Regions from separate parts of the Paenibacillus sp. 1-8 genome, predicted to be linked through region 1. Evidence: riboswitches for the same ligand, from Rfam matches in the RefSeq annotation. Region 1 holds a riboswitch; each other region holds the start of a gene.

Region 1 (5,395 bases):
TGAAATATGTGAATAGAAGAAGCTGTTAGGCACAAAAAGACGACTACTGATCCATTCAGCAGCCGTCTTTTAACCGTTTAACCAAAGTTATTACCCTTCCAGCGCCTGCTTCAATTCCTCAGGCGAAGCGTCCCACCATTCCTCGTTATGCGAGATCAGCAGGCTTTTGAGCGCTGCTTTATCCTCGCTGCCGAGATCATCCAGCATAAAACGGCGCTTGAGCGCGTAATCCATACGGTTGACGTGATCGGCGAGGATTTTCCAGCCGCGTTTGGCTTCGTCGTCAATCAGCATCTCGCAGGCTGTTGCTCCACCGTACACACGTCCTTCGGGCGTACGATCGACGGCTACCCATACCAGCCATACCTGGCGTCCGTTCGGTACATCCTCTTTATTGGTAGAAAACTTAATCCCGCGTTCTACTTTACTTTTGGCATGCATGGCACCGATATCAATTTTTGCCTCGCCGCGGTCAATAATGACCGGGGACATGCTGTTCAGGTCGATTGAGCCTGCGCCGAAGCCCTTATGTTTACTCTTGCCACTGACAATGTTCAGTGCAATCTGTTTTTTGCCGTCCTGCTGATTTTCACTCATGCGTCACTAAGCCTCCATTTTCCGTCTTCACACTCATTCTACACTATAAATATTTTAACTAATAATCTCCCGAAAGCAAACATATACATGCTGTAGATGCTTGTCAACGGGAGGTATCCATTGTATGACCCCAGCACGCACCAAAATCGTTTTATTGTCTACACTAGCCCTCGGTCTCCTCGCAGGGACGTTATGGTTTGCCTGGCAGCCTCAATCCGAGTCGAATTCGCAATCCTTGGGCAAACCGATGTACGATTCCCAGTCGAAGTCTGCGCTTGCGCCTAATATGGGCAAGCCCCTGGGGGCAAACATCCTGCCTGACGTTCCCAAAAGTCCTTCACAGCCCGCTTCGGAGATTCTTAGCAAGCGTGTGGTGGAATACCACATTGACGTGTCTCTGGAAGAAGGACAGGTTTTGCGGGGCACCGAGACGCTTACATGGAAGCATCCGGGCACCAAAACCGTGAACGAGCTGTACCTGCATCTGTACCCCAATGCCTTCTCTTCCATGGAAACCACCTTCATGAAGGAATCCGGGGGCAAGCTGCGCGGCGACACCATGCCCAAGAACGGCTTTGGCTCCATGACACTAACTGAACTTAAAACGGAAGACGGTTTATCCCTCATGCACCGGACTCAATACGTGCAGCCGGATGACGGTAACGTGAACGACCGCTCGCTCATGAAGGTACGTCTCCCCAAGCCGGTCCGAGGCGGTGAAAGCATTACATTATATATGAAGTTTGAGGTAAAGCTACCCGCCATCTTCGCACGTATGGGCGCAACAGATGATTTTGTCATGGCAGGTCAGTGGTTTCCCAAACTCAGCGTCTACGAAACAGCAGGACAGCGCGGACGCGCCGAGGAAGGCTGGAATCTGCATCAGTATCATGGAAACTCCGAGTTTTACGCAGATTTCGGAATTTACAGTGTGCGGATTCGAGTGCCTGAAACACACATCGTGGCTGCAACCGGATTTCCCACCCGTGGAGCAGTCCGGCAAAATGGACAAAAAATATATCAATTCTATGCCGATGACGTGCACGACTTTGCATGGGCCGCTTCACCGAATTTTGTAGCCGCAGAAGAGCCCTTTTCTTCTGCCGAGGTGCCGGGTGTCAAAATCAAGCTGTATCTCGACCCATCGCACAAGGAGCTCAAGGGACGCTATATGAGCGCAGCCAAGGCCGCCCTTTCCTATTACAGCAAGTGGTACGGGCCTTATCCATATTCGACCCTGTCCATCGTTGTACCACCCAAAGCAGGCAGCGGCGCGAGCGGCATGGAGTATCCCACACTCATTACGGCCGCAGCGGCGGATCATCTGAATCCCGGCTATGGTCTGGAGCGGACAGTGGTTCATGAGATTGGGCATCAATATTTCTATGGAATGGTGGCAAACAACGAGTTCGAGGAACCATGGCTGGATGAAGGCTTTACCTCTTATGCAGAGGAACGACTCATGGAGCAGGAATATGGGCTCATCCCCAACTTGCCGTTACAGTCTGGGCAGGTATCATCCCCGCAGCCGTTAAACCGTGAGTCCTGGAAGTACGGCTCGGCTGCTAAATATGCACAAAATGCCTATTCTCGGGGCAAGCTGGTGCTGCGTGGCATTGAACGCCAGGTCGGCGCGAAGAAAATGGACCGAATTATGCGTACCTACGTCCAGACCTACCGATTCAAGCATCCATCCTCACAGGACTTTCAGCGTATCGTCGAAAGAGTCACCGGACGTTCGTGGAGCCACTATTTTGAACAATATGTATACGACGGCCAGATGGCGGATTTTTCAGTGGATCGCATTACGAACCGCAAGCTGGCCAACGGATACGAAGCAACCATTACACTCAGCAAAAAAGGGGCGGATTATCCCAAGGTCCCTGTTCAATTTACCTTCAAGGACGGCACAACGATGTTCAAGGCATGGGACGGCACGGGCAAAAGCACAACCTATCGACTAAAAAGTGCATCTCCGGTCTCCCATGTGATTGTTGATCCGCTGTACACGATTGCGCTGGAGAATAAGCATATCAACAACAGCCTGAAGGCCGAACTGAACGAAAAAACCCAGACCCGTTGGAGTATAAGTGTAACCAAGCTGCTGGAGACACTGCTTGGAAGTCTGTCATGGTGAGGTGTCTATAGATGCGTACTGTTATAAAAGAAGGCTGGGCGCTTGTGCGCATACAATTTTATATTGTCATCATTCTGTTTCTGTATCGACTGCTATGGGGCGTTTTTCTCTATCGACTGGTACAATCCGCCGTTACTCCCCTGCTGCTGCGCTACCCCGATCAGGGTCAAAATGAACTGGGACAGACGTTGTTTTGGATGGAGAGCCAGATTGCCCTGACGGACAACCGAGAGGTTCATATGTATCTGTGGATACTACTGGGGGCAACGGTGCTGCGTACACTGATTACCCCCTTCATCCGGGCGGGAATATACCAAAGTCTGCATACCCATGCGACCGAGCCGCAAAGTCTGTCTTTTTTCCGTGGAATGAAACGTCATGGCTTGTCATCGCTGATCTATTACGTCATCGAGCTTGGACTCCTGCTGCTCCCTGCTTTCTGGGTGGTGCCAAAGCTCTACCCTATCGTAGCAGGGACGCTGCAATCTCCCACCTATCTCCTGCATGTTCTGCCCTATGCCATCGGTTGGATTGCTTATGGCTGGTTCATCCGCCAGTGCATCCTGTACATGCAGCTAGGCACCGTAGGTGGTCACGCCATACTATCGTCGCTGCTTGCCTTCTTTCGCCAAATCCTCCCGGCTATCGGTATTTCGCTTCTGCTCGGTGCAGGTGTACTGCTCGTCCTTGGTCTATTCGGCACGATGGCGATGATTTGGACTGGCATGCTGGCACTCATTCTCCAGCAAACGTATCATTTTGTTACCAGTCTGGTCAGGCTATGGCACATCAGTTCACAGTACCGACTATGGCATACCGATATCTCCGGCAGAGGTTGAACCTTCACTCCGTTCCTCCCGAGCAATTTCTGGCTGTCCAAAGACAACTATCCATCTCCATTCATATCCAGGCAAACGGCACATAACTGAATACTCTTAACAAAATCCGTTCCCGCGATAAAGGGAGCGGATTTTTTTTGTAACTTTTTGCGATGAAACATTTGCCAAAGCCAGCCGACTTTGTTACAATAATCGCAGTGAACTGATAGTAACAACTTTGTAATCTTTATTGTAACCTTTACCTTCAAAACATCGTTATCGTGAATACTGCTCTCCAAGGTGCACATCTTAAGTTAAGCCTAATTCCTGGCACCTGGGAAGCGGGGGAACCAGTTTGGGTGAATTGATCTCGCAACAGAGTGGTCATAGGGGAACCTTCTACCGAATCCTTAAGCTAACCTCGCAGGCATTGGAAGGGGTATATTTTTTTTGAAGAAGAAGCTAACGATCGCAGCCATGAGTCTCGCCATTGCCTTTACATCTTTTACATTCGGTGGAGGAAGTGCATTTGCAGACTCTAAGATGGACCAGGTCATCCAAGATGCCAAAGGAACGAACTACAGAAACGGAGGCACTACACTCGACGGGTTCGATTGCTCCGGCTTCACAATGTATGTATATCAAAAACTGGGAATTAATCTGCCCCATCAATCCGGATCACAATTCAAAATGGGATCTTCCGTATCCCGCGATGAAATGAGACCTGGTGACCTGGTATTCTTCAACACCACAGGAAGAGGCATTTCCCATGTAGGTATCTTCGTAGGTGAAGGGAAATTTGCCCACTCCTCAACTTCACGTGGTGTAATTGTTAGCTCACTGAACGAAAACTATTACGCTAACCGCTATGTTGGTGCAAAAAGAATTATGAGCACAGACGCTTACCACGCCGTAGCTTCTGAAGTTCCTGATGACGACAACGTAGAATAACTAACGACAGCAAGCTAACCCTGAGCCGCAATTTGATTCTGGACGGAATCGAATTGCGGTTTTTTATGTCCACAACATCAGAAACGTTATCGTTACTGACGAACTGGCACCTCAAAAGGTTTCAGTTTCTGTGAACATCGTCGGTCTTACCGTCACGGCTGGGGGAGCATATGAACAGTAAAGCCTTCTTATTGAATGTATACCCGACTTGGGTATGAAATAAACACGCTTGCCAATCCCCAACAACTTGTCTACAATCTGTTGTTAATGGTTTAAGTACTTGTAAAAGGAGGATGGGAAGACATGCCGGCCTCAATATCTAACTACCGGATCGTACCGATGGACGAGCAGCAGGCGGCTGCGATATGTGAGTGGCGCTATGATCCACCCTACAACATATACGGCTGGCTACCTTGGGAACAAATGAAGGCGCTTGAAGTCGAATTTGGAAGCCCCACGCTTCGCCAAGAGCAATATGTTGCCGTACTGGATGACGAGAACACACTAACCGGATTTGCTCAATATTTCCCAATGATTAGCGTGACCCGGCTGGGTCTGGGAATGCACCCCGAATTGTGTGGACATGGCAGAGGCGCCGATTTTGTCCGTGCCATTGCCGAGGAAGCCAGACGACGCAACCCGGAGAATGAAATTGATCTGGAGGTGCTGACCTGGAATGGGCGCGCCATTCGGGCTTACAAGGCAGCCGGATTTGAGCTTACGGATACCTATGAACGTCAGACTCCCGATGGCAAGAAGCCATTTCATTGTATGGTATATCATCCCGACCACCAGCCTCGTGTTCTATGATAAAAGCGCCTTCGGCATACAACGGCATTGTTGTATATCGAAGGCGCTTTTATCATACGGCAGACCATGATCAGTTCAATGA
Region 2 (5,395 bases), 110 kb from region 1:
TCCTGTTTTATGAATCGCCTCATCGTATTGCACGGACGTTGACGGTATTGAAGGAAACACTGGGGGAACGCAGAGTGGTGCTTGCACGTGAGTTGACCAAGCTGCATGAGGAATGGGTACGAGGAACGGCGGAGCAATGCCTTGCCAGGCTGGAGGAGCATCCACCGCTCGGCGAATATTGCCTGGTAGTTGAAGGGAAAAACGAAGCAGAAGAGGAAGAGGAGCGACAGGCATGGTGGCAGTCCTTATCTTTGGAGGCCCACGTTGCGCATTATGAGACAGAAGGGCTGACACGCAAGGACGCTATGAAGCGTACAGCTACCGACCGCTCCATTTCCAAAAGGGATGTATATAACGCTCTTTTATGAAAACTTCCCGAAACAAAAAAAGGGCCTTCCAGCGGTTGGGTTCAAACCGCGGAAGGCAACAAGGAGTATATATGAAAAAGGTTAGAATTAACAATCTCTTATAAGTCTATTATATACTAAAAATCTTAGTTTGTCACAGGTGTTGGAATTTCCGAGATGCAATCTTGGCAAACAATTTTCCCTTTGAAGTAAATTACGTTCTCGGCGTTGCCGCAGAAGATACAAGCAGGCTCGTATTTTTTGAGCATAATGCGTTCACCATCAACATAAATTTCCAAAGCGTCTTTTTCGCCAATACCCAATGTGCGGCGCAATTCGATTGGAATAACAACACGTCCGAGCTCGTCAACTTTTCTTACAATACCAGTGGATTTCATCATAATAAATCAGGCTCCTCTCGCCGTTTAAAATAATATAAGTGTCATGATTCGACAAATTTTTCTCTTTTCTGATATTTACTATACCAACGATTCCCAAAACAGTCAACCTTAAAATTGTGCTAACAGATTAATTATGCAAAAGTATTTAGAATAAAAAGCATGATGCATGTGTATTACCTTATTTTATTGATGATTTAAGTCATTTGTCGATTTGGAAATGCCGAAAATCTATAATTCGACATATTACGACAAACAATGTCGAATGAAGGGAATCGTTTAGGATTTTATTGTATCTTAATCCATTATTCAGAATATTAAAGGAGTTGATATCTTGCACCAGCCACTCAGTGAAGAAAAAGTTTTTAAGGACCCGGTACATAACTATATCCATGTTCAGGATACAGTGATATGGCGTTTAATCAATACTCCAGAGTTCCAACGCTTGCGTCGTATTCGGCAGTTGGGTACATCTTATCTTACGTTTCATGGAGCGGAGCATAGTCGATTTTCGCATTCGCTAGGTGTGTACGAAATTACACGGCGTATTATTTCCCAATTTGAACGCGATGAATTTTCCGATTGGCCGAAGGAAGAAAGTTTAGTCGCGCTGTGTGCAGCTTTGTTGCACGATGTGGGGCATGGCCCGTTTTCCCATTCTATAGAAGAAGCCTTTCATATGAACCACGAGGATTGGACATGCCGGATTGTATTGGGGAATACGGAAATTAACGCTGTGCTGCGGCAAGTCGATGAGGAGCTTCCTGCGAAGGTGGCTGCGGTAATTGCCAAAACGTACGACAAGCCGATTGTCGTAAACCTGGTCACAAGCCCACTGGATGCGGACCGTATGGATTATTTGCTGCGGGATGCGCACTCAACAGGCGTCAATTATGGCACCATAGATCTGGATCGTATTTTACGGCTACTGCGTCCTCATAATGGAAGAATTGTTGTGAAGGAGTCAGGCATGCATGCTGTAGAGGATTATCTGATGTCGCGCTATCAGATGTATTGGCAAATTTATTTTCACCCTGTAACGCGCAGCTCGGAAATTTTATTACGTAAAATCTTCAAGCGGGCGAAGGAGCTATTTAGAAACGGATATGAGTTTAGTTTTCTGCTGGAGCCATTGCCAGACCTCTTTCGGGGAGAGCTTACGGTGGAACAATATTTGATGCTCGATGAGTCTTTGATTCAGACAGTGTTCAGTCAGTGGAAACGGGAAAAGGACGAGATTTTAAGTGATTTGAGTACCCGTTTTATGGATCGCAAGCTGTATAAATATGTAGAGATCGAAAATATGGATACAGATACCATTGACAACATTAGGACAGCGCTGGAGCTGGTTGGTTTGCACCCGGAATATGATCTGGAAATTGATTTTCCGACGGATCTTCCTTATGATGTGTTTCGGCAGGGTGGCTCGACGGACAACCAGATTTTACTGCTGGGACGTAAAGGAGAAGTGAGAGAAATTTCCGAAGTGTCGGAAATTGTACGCTCCATTAGCGGCATTCATCGGGGTAAATATCACATGTACTATCCCCAAAACAAATTGGATGGGGTAAAGGACAAGCTTCCTGCCGAAATAATGAATTATTTTGTCAAACAATAGACAATTATATGCCAAATAAAGTAATAAAGGAGACGAAAAACTTTGAATTTATTCGACACTCACACTCATTTGGATGCGCCGCAATTTGACGAAGACCGCGAAGAAGTTATAGCACGCGCTGTCGAATCGGGAGTGACCCGAATGATTAATATCGGATTTAACCGTGAGACCATTCCGTCTACCATGAAATTGGCCGAAACGTATGATTTTATTTATGCGGCAATTGGATGGCATCCACAGGATGCGATCACGATGCAGGAAGGCGATCTGGAATGGATTGCATCGTTATGCAGTCATAAGAAAGTCGTGGCGATCGGGGAGATTGGTCTGGATTATTATTGGGACACATCACCGAAGGATGTACAGCATCGGGTGTTACGCAACCAGATTGGACTGGCTCGTGAGCTGAACATGCCTATTGTCATCCATAACCGGGATGCGCATGAAGATATTGTTAAGATTTTGCGTGAAGAAAAAGCGAGTGAGGTAGGAGGAGTGATGCACTCCTTTTCCGGGAGCTGGGAGACGGCTAAAATGGTGCTGGATATGGGCTTTCACCTCTCCTTTGGCGGGCCGATAACGTTCAAAAATGCCAAGCAGCCAAAGGAGGTACTGGCACAGGTACCGCTGGACCGTCTGCTCATTGAAACGGACGCTCCCTACCTGACGCCCCATCCGTTCCGCGGGAAGCGAAATGAGTCCGCACATGTGGGACTGGTCGCAGAGGCGGCTGCCCAAATCAAGGGAATAGCGGTGGAGGAATTAGTGTCAATAACGACCCAAAATGCCTTGGAACGATTTGACATTAAGTAAAAAAGTGAAGAAATCAATCAAAATAATGAGATAGACGAAGCTAATCATGAATTTGTTGCAGGAAACTCGAGAATATTACAATATTTTAACCGAATATTTTAGAAAATGTACTTGAAACCTGCTTTACAACATGCATAGAAACAGGATATCATCTTTTCAGTGAATTGTTGTTTGAATGTAAACACCAACAGCTCATTTCATGAACCAGTCTCGCTGAGTCCCTTTTACAGGGAACGGGGGAACCGATATGGCTTACAGTACGTCCGGTGTATGGGCAAGAAGGGAACGTCTCTTCCGCCAGCCGGCTCGACCTAGATTCTTTTCCCGGATGGGATTGAACAGGTGGAGGGGCCGTATTTCGATTTCTTTCTGGGTCTTCGGGGTGAATGTGAAGGCGACCGCCATGAGCGGTTGACCCAAGCTAGGGCGTCTCTCTACGTCCGAACCCGACAGCTAACCCCGTAAGCGTAACAAGAGAGAAGCCATCTCGTGCATGATTTTTCCGCATATTCGCACATGTCGGAAGCCACGAAAGAGCTCTCTAGTCTCTTTCTCTGGCTTTTTTTGTTGTGAATAAAAGAAAATCTGTCATCATACTGTGATTAAACAGGGGAGGACAGCATGCCGCGAAGACGGGTACATGGTGCAGGACAGCCGCAGTACGGGCTTGTCTTGTAGAAAATCTGTTATAGTCACGTCAATCTCAACTATGTCTTACTCCAGACGGCGGGCTATGTAAGGAGGACGGAGGAAATGGGCATTTTCCAAAAAGAGGAGACCCATGAGTCACGCTCATCCAGCATGTCTTACGTATTGCGTTGGAAGCAAGAAAATGTGCGCCAGGCTGCCTTGGTTGCTATTTTTCTAATCGCACTAACGATTATGATTTCAATTCTGGTGTACACTCAATCTAAAAAACAGGTCTTTTTTGTCATCGACGGTAAGGCATCTGCGGTAGAAACCCGGGAATCCAAGCTCCAAGATTTGCTCAAAGAGCATTCGATTTCACTTCAGCCGCATGATACGGTTTCGATGCCGCTGAACGGAGCAGTTCAGGATGGGGATCGCGTAGTTATCAAACGTGCCAATCAGGTCAAAGTATCTTCAGCCAATGAAACGAAGAAGCTGTACACAACAGAAAATACAGTAGAGGGTGCCATTCGCACCTCGGGCTATAAATTATCGTCAAATGATAAAGTTTACCCTGCTCTGGATGCCTCTGTTTCGTCTAACATGGATATAAAAATCGTCCGTGTGAAGAAACAGCAGGTCGAACAGAAGCAACAGGTGCCTTATCAGGTCATCAAAACGGCCGATCCGAGTCTCTATAAAGGCGATAATCGGGTCATCCAAAGCGGTAAAACGGGTGTTGTGGTCCAGCATGTTCAAAAGGTATACCATGACGGAAAATTGGTATCCAAGCAACTGGTAAACAAGGAAGTCGCGCAAAATCGTGTGGATAAGGTGATTGCGGTAGGAACGAAGAAAAAACCGGTCGTTCTGGCTGCTTCCGTCGGTCCCGAAGATGCCGTTAAGGCAACACGGGTTAGTTCGGGCAATGCTGTCCGTAAATCAGGTGTGAATTTCAAATACAGTAAAGTATTACAAAACGTCTCCATGACGGCGTATTCCTCACAGGAGTCAGGTATCGGTACACGTACCGCATCCGGCACGCGTGTCACGGAAGGGCGCACCATTGCTGTCGATCCAAGTGTGATTCCAATCGGCTGGTGGGTGTATATTGAAGGGGTGGGCTTCCGCCGTGCGGAGGATACCGGTGGCGCGATTAAAGGCCACAAAATCGATGTGTATTATGAGAGTTTGAGTCAAGCCAATCAGTTTGGTCGGAAGCACGGAAAAACCGTATATGTGATTGGACCCGTGAAGCCTGAAATTAACTAAAAACGTGTTGTATATGTTTGGGTCAATGCGATACTATTAACATCATAGTTATGCCATGCTAAGAAGAGGATATCCTCTTCTTATTTTGTTTTCAAAAGCAGGGAAAGATGAATATAGCTTACTGTGTAGTAGTGGAGGGAAACGCAAATGATCAAGGAAGTGATCGTGGTAGAGGGTCGGGATGATACGGTGGCTATTCGTCGTGCTGTCGAGGCGGATACGATAGAAACGGGCGGCTCCGCCATCAATAAAATGACGCTGCGCAAAATTGCGTTGGCACAGGAGCGGCGGGGTGTCATTATTTTGACCGATCCCGA
Region 3 (5,395 bases), 2.7 Mb from region 1:
TCATTCCAGCGCCAATCGTATTCCTGCTCCGTCAGGTGAGGATGGGCTTCCACCACACGCTGCCTGACACTATGAGCGTAGGAGGCTGGAATAGATCGTTCCAAAAGCTGCATTAGCTCTATAATTTCCTTATGACGTCCTTGTTCAAGGGAAGAGGGAGACGGGGAGCTTAGGAAAAATGCATTACGGCGACGTGTCCGTCGATGTCCTCGGTTCCTTCGGTATAATGCGCGGAATAAAAACCAAAAAAAGATGATGTCGACCACAATAAACCACGCCCAAAAGCTACTCATATTATTCATAATGACTGCTCCTTTGTGGGAACTGTAATTTACATGCTGTGAAAAATCATAAAATAGTGCTATAACATTCATTGCATATTCATGCATATTCATTTATAATGACACAATCTTATTTATTATAAAGAATTTAAGGAGAGAAAAAAAGATTGAAAAAGCTATATCGTTTTACCGCCCTGGTTTTGACGGCGGTTATCTTGCTGTTGGCTGGTCTTCCCATGCTCACTGCATACGGAACGGAAGCAAAGGCTAAACAGAAGCTTGTACTTGGCACAAGCGCAGACTTTGCGCCGTATGAGTTTCATAAGGTAATTAACGGGAAGGATACCATTGTTGGCTTTGATGTTGATATCGCCAAGGAAATTGCCAAGGATCTTGGCGCGGAGCTGGTTATTGAGGACATGGGCTTTGACTCGTTGCTGCCTGCTCTGCAAAGTGGCCGCGTAGACTTGGTTCTGTCAGATATGACACCGACGGATGAACGCAAAAAGAGTATTGATTTTTCGGATGTGTACTATCACTCCAAGCAAGTGATTATGGTACGCCCGGAGGATAAGGACAAATATGCGACGATGGCTGCTTTGAAGGGCGAGAAGATCGGTGCACAAAAGGGGAGTATTCAAGAGGAAATTGCTCAGAAAGTGCCCAATGCCTCAGTAACCTCACTGGACAAAATATCCGATCTGGTGCTCCAGCTTCGGACCCAACGTGTGAATGCTGTAGTGATTGAAGACACTGTCGCTAAAGGGTACACATTGGATGGCACTGTAACGCTTGCCAAGGCGGTGCCTGAGGATGCAGGAGCAGATACAGCTGTAGGTATTCGTAAGGGAAATACTGAACTGCTGGCATCTGTAAATAAAACGTTGGCTCGGCTGAAAGCAGACGGGGCTATTGAAAAGTTTTCTACAGAAGCGAGTGCGCTCTCTGCGGATCGACAGGCTTCTTCCCATAATATTGTGGATATTTTCTGGAAATATCGCAGTTTATACGCTACGGGTATCGGCTACACGTTGTTGCTGTCTGCCCTCGGGGTACTATTCGGATTTATCATTGGTCTGATCATTTCTCTGTTGCGGATGAGCGGTGTACGCATCATTGAGTGGTTGAGTACAGCGTACGTGGAGGTACTGCGTGGCACACCTATGCTGGTACAGCTTATGATCATCCATTACGGGGTTGCTTTGACGCTGGGCGTCAATTTTTCGCCACTCCAGTCCGGTATTATTACGTTATCACTGAATAGCTCGGCATATCTGGCTGAAATTTTCCGTGCAGGTATTCAGGGAGTAGACCGTGGTCAGATGGAAGCAGCCCGTTCACTCGGTATGGGACGAGGCAAAGCTATGCGTCACGTCATTTTACCGCAAGCGTTCAAGTCCGTACTGCCTGCCATCGGCAATGAGTTTATTACGATTATTAAAGAATCATCCATCATTTCTACCATCGGTATGGTGGATATTATGTATCAGGCCCAAGTCATTAAGAACATTACCTACGAAGGACTAAGTCCATTCTTAATCGCGGCCGCTATTTATTTTGTAATGACATTCAGCTTGTCGAAGCTGTTGGGTTTATGGGAAAGGAAGTTGAGAGCCAGTGATCACCGTTAAACAACTGCGTAAATCGTTCGGCAAAAATGAAATTTTAAAAGGCATTAATGTAGATATTGCCAAAGGCGAGGTTGTCGTCGTCATTGGACCGAGTGGCTCGGGAAAAAGTACATTTTTGCGTTGTATGAATCTGCTGGAGCAGCCGACTGACGGGGAGATTCTGTTTGAGGGTGAGTCGATTACGGCTCGTGGTCACAACATTAATGCGACTCGTGAGAAAATGGGGATGGTGTTCCAGCATTTCAATCTGTTCCCGCACAAAACGGTGCTGCAAAATCTGACGCTTGCGCCGACTCAGGTTAGAGGCCAGGCAGCAAAGGAAGCGGAGAAAATTGCGTTGGGGCTGCTGCGCACCGTTGGACTTGAAGACAAAAAAGACACCTATCCAAACCAGTTGTCCGGTGGACAGAAACAGCGGATTGCAATTGCACGTGCCTTGGCGATGCAGCCGCATGTGATGCTATTCGATGAGCCGACCTCCGCCTTGGACCCTGAAATGGTCGGAGAGGTGCTGGACGTGATGAAGAAGCTGGCTGAGGGTGGCATGACGATGGTCATCGTAACGCATGAGATGGGCTTTGCCCGCGAGGTAGGTGACCGGATTATCTTTATGGATAACGGTCAAATTGTGGAGCAAGGTACACCGGAGCAGGTTTTTGGTACTCCAAGCCATGATCGTACTCGGGATTTTCTTGCCAAGGTTTTATAAGAAATGAGCTTTTAAAGCTATGAAGCAAGCCCTCCACGACGGAAGTTTGACGGGAGGGCTTATTCTTTTTTTTGTCATATCCTTTCAGATTTTTATTACCTTTTTCGATTTTTTGATGACAAAATTGTAACGGATATAGTATGATGTTCAAGGTTCCCAACAATTTCATGCAGATTAGGTTACAAAATTGTGATACTATGCAATGAGCCAAAACTTACCGGGGCAGCAAACAGCCAGACAGACGCTGAATGCGGGACCCAAAACCATGGGAAGTGCGGGGGACGTAACAACGGCAGTCACTTCTGATCCGTCTTCATACGAAGGGATGGAAGGTGCCTAGGGGTGAATTGCATTAAGCATAGGGCTTCTCCTGAGTCCGAATCCGACAGCTAACTTCGCAGGCATATTAGAGGAGGTACATATCTTTTGAAACATCTGAAACGTATTGGAAAAACAATGAAATTTGCAGTGCTGGCCGCAGCTATCGCAGGATTGGCACAGACAGCAGGGGTAGCTGACGCCGCTTCGCTTCATACCGCCAGGGAAGGTGATACCTTCTTTTTGCTTGCTCAGCGTTACGGGGTATCTGTAGAGGATCTGCAAAAGGAGAACCCGGATGTTGCTGCCAGCAATATATATGCAGGAGTACAAATTAAGGTTCCGGATGAGAACAAGGTAAAGGTCTCTTCGGATTCGAAGCCTCAGCTTTTGTCCGAGAAAGAGCCAGCAGGTGACGGTCAACAGGTTGAAGCATGGGGCAAAACATTTAGCTACAGCAAAGTAGTTGACGTGAAGGCCACAGCGTATTCCGCAGCAGCCTGTGAAAATGGAAAATGGGGAGCGGTGGACTATTTCGGAAATCCGCTTAAGCTCGGTACGATTGCTGTAGATCCAAGCGTAATTCCTTTAGGTACGAAAGTACTGGTTACAGGCTATTCCCATCCAGGGCTGCCGGATCAATCTTTTGTAGCGGTAGCACGCGATAAGGGCAGCGCCATTACAGGGAAACGGATTGATATTTTCATTCCGGGTAGCCCATCTTTTGTGAATGACTTTGGTTTTCAAAATGTGAAGCTGTACGTCATTGATAAATAGACTGTATAAGCCAATGAATTATATTTACATAATATATATTATGTAAACCAATATCAAATAACTTAATCGCCGATCCTAATTCATATGGGCTTTGTCGAATAAAAAAGGGCTGTCTTGACGAGCAGAATGCATCTGCTGGTAAGACAGCCCTTTTACTATTATTTCCGCTCCGAGGTGTGAAGTAGCCGTGGAACCGTGACAAATTTGTAGCCCTTGGCTTTCAGCGACTGAATGAGACCCGGCAGGGATTGAACTGTGCCTTTCAGGTTGGAGCTTTGACCTCCACCTGCGTGCATTAAAATGATGGAGCCTGGTCCGGTAGCAGGAATTACATTACGCTGAATTTGTGTTTTACTCAGTCCCTTCCAATCGAGGGAGTCTACGTTCCAATTTACAATCATGTAGCCGTGACGACGCGCCCACTGGATCTGAGGCTCCGTTATTTCACCATAGGGCGGGCGAATCAGCTTGGGTCGAAAGCCGACGGTGGCCTCCAAAATATGTTCTGTTTTCTTAATCTGGTTGCGAAAGCGCTCCGGTGAAGCCTTCCTAAAATCCGGGTGGGTATAGGAATGGTTGCCTATGGCATGGCCTTCACGTATGATACGGCGAATCATGCCCGGGTGTTTTTCCGCACGGTGACCGACGATAAAGAAGGTGGCTTTGATACCATTCGCGTGCAAAATGTCCAGAACCTGCGGCGTATACCGGGAATCGGGCACGTCATCAAAAGTTAGGGCAATTTGCTGAGTATGCGGGCCGCACATTTTAAAAATATCCGCATGTTTTTTTCGAAGCATGGCTAATGTAGGAGTGGCTCGTTCTCTGCTCTTATGTGCTAAAGAAGCAACAGTCGCTTCCTTGGGAGGGTTCGTTCCAATATCGGGAGGCGCATCCGCGTGAACGGGAAAACTCGAAAATGCTAGTAACAGTGCCATGATTGGCCATATTCCCCTGTACGGCATATGTATCCCCCTTTCCGTGCAGTGGTACCTTCTTTCGCTTTCATTTATTATGTACCTGACATGTTGAAATTATGCCGCTGAACAGGTTAGACTATTGAGTGGCTGAGTTGAAATGCAGCACAATACGGATGTAAGTGCAGATCACGAAGCTAAACGCACATATTCTATTAAACCTGACCGAAAACAACAGCATTTTCGCAAGTTTTAGCCTTTTAATGGATTCGGTATCCAGTGATAGCTGGTGTATAATGAGGTTGGAATTCATATTGTACAGAGTTGGAATTAAAGGAAGGATGGATAAAAGTGACCGACTTGTTTACTCCTTATCAATTAAAGGGACTTTCTTTAAAAAACCGGATTGTAATGCCCCCTATGTGCCAATATAGTGTGGAGGCCAAAGATGGAAAGCCAAATGATTGGCATCATGTCCATTATGTTAGCCGGGCAGTAGGTGGTACCGGGCTGATTATTGTGGAAATGACGGCGGTCCACCCGGATGGACGTATTACAGATCATGATCTGGGCATTTGGAGTGACGAGCATATTCCTGCATACCGTAAAATAGTGGAAGAAGTCCACAAGTACGGTGCCAAAATCGGAATTCAATTAGGTCATGCCGGACGAAAGGCTGAAGATGCCGACTTGCCTGTTGCACCGTCCTCGATTGCTTTTAGCGATCGTTTCAAGGAGCCGCATGCTTTGACGACAGTCGAA

Evidence for each region. A riboswitch is a leader RNA that binds a small molecule or an ion and turns the genes downstream of it on or off. The one in region 1 is predicted to bind cyclic di-AMP.
Region 2: it holds a riboswitch for cyclic di-AMP, as region 1 does, so the genes downstream of both, AC0WRU_RS00140 (G5 domain-containing protein) here and AC0WRU_RS00545 (C40 family peptidase) in region 1, are expected to answer to the same signal.
Region 3: it holds a riboswitch for cyclic di-AMP, as region 1 does, so the genes downstream of both, AC0WRU_RS12855 (3D domain-containing protein) here and AC0WRU_RS00545 (C40 family peptidase) in region 1, are expected to answer to the same signal.

The regions. Positions count from the first base shown of each region.
Region 1 is NZ_CM149995.1:137,378-142,772, reverse strand. It holds gene AC0WRU_RS00560 (YwhD family protein) at 91-597, opposite strand; gene AC0WRU_RS00555 (M1 family metallopeptidase) at 722-2,734, shown strand; gene AC0WRU_RS00550 (hypothetical protein) at 2,746-3,573, shown strand; cyclic di-AMP (ydaO/yuaA leader) riboswitch at 3,860-3,997, shown strand; gene AC0WRU_RS00545 (C40 family peptidase) at 4,003-4,503, shown strand; gene AC0WRU_RS00540 (GNAT family N-acetyltransferase) at 4,807-5,313, shown strand; gene AC0WRU_RS00535 (4a-hydroxytetrahydrobiopterin dehydratase) at 5,389-5,395, opposite strand, start outside.
Region 2 is NZ_CM149995.1:26,691-32,085, forward strand. It holds gene rsmI (16S rRNA (cytidine(1402)-2'-O)-methyltransferase) at 1-368, shown strand, start outside; gene AC0WRU_RS00125 (AbrB/MazE/SpoVT family DNA-binding domain-containing protein) at 494-748, opposite strand; gene AC0WRU_RS00130 (HD domain-containing protein) at 1,080-2,363, shown strand; gene AC0WRU_RS00135 (TatD family hydrolase) at 2,406-3,176, shown strand; cyclic di-AMP (ydaO/yuaA leader) riboswitch at 3,378-3,660, shown strand; gene AC0WRU_RS00140 (G5 domain-containing protein) at 3,930-5,078, shown strand; gene rnmV (ribonuclease M5) at 5,226-5,395, shown strand, end outside.
Region 3 is NZ_CM149995.1:2,830,999-2,836,393, reverse strand. It holds gene AC0WRU_RS12870 (glycine-rich domain-containing protein) at 1-302, opposite strand, end outside; gene AC0WRU_RS12865 (ABC transporter substrate-binding protein/permease) at 449-1,912, shown strand; gene AC0WRU_RS12860 (amino acid ABC transporter ATP-binding protein) at 1,899-2,621, shown strand; cyclic di-AMP (ydaO/yuaA leader) riboswitch at 2,867-3,040, shown strand; gene AC0WRU_RS12855 (3D domain-containing protein) at 3,048-3,716, shown strand; gene AC0WRU_RS12850 (polysaccharide deacetylase family protein) at 3,875-4,681, opposite strand; gene AC0WRU_RS12845 (NADH:flavin oxidoreductase/NADH oxidase) at 4,985-5,395, shown strand, end outside.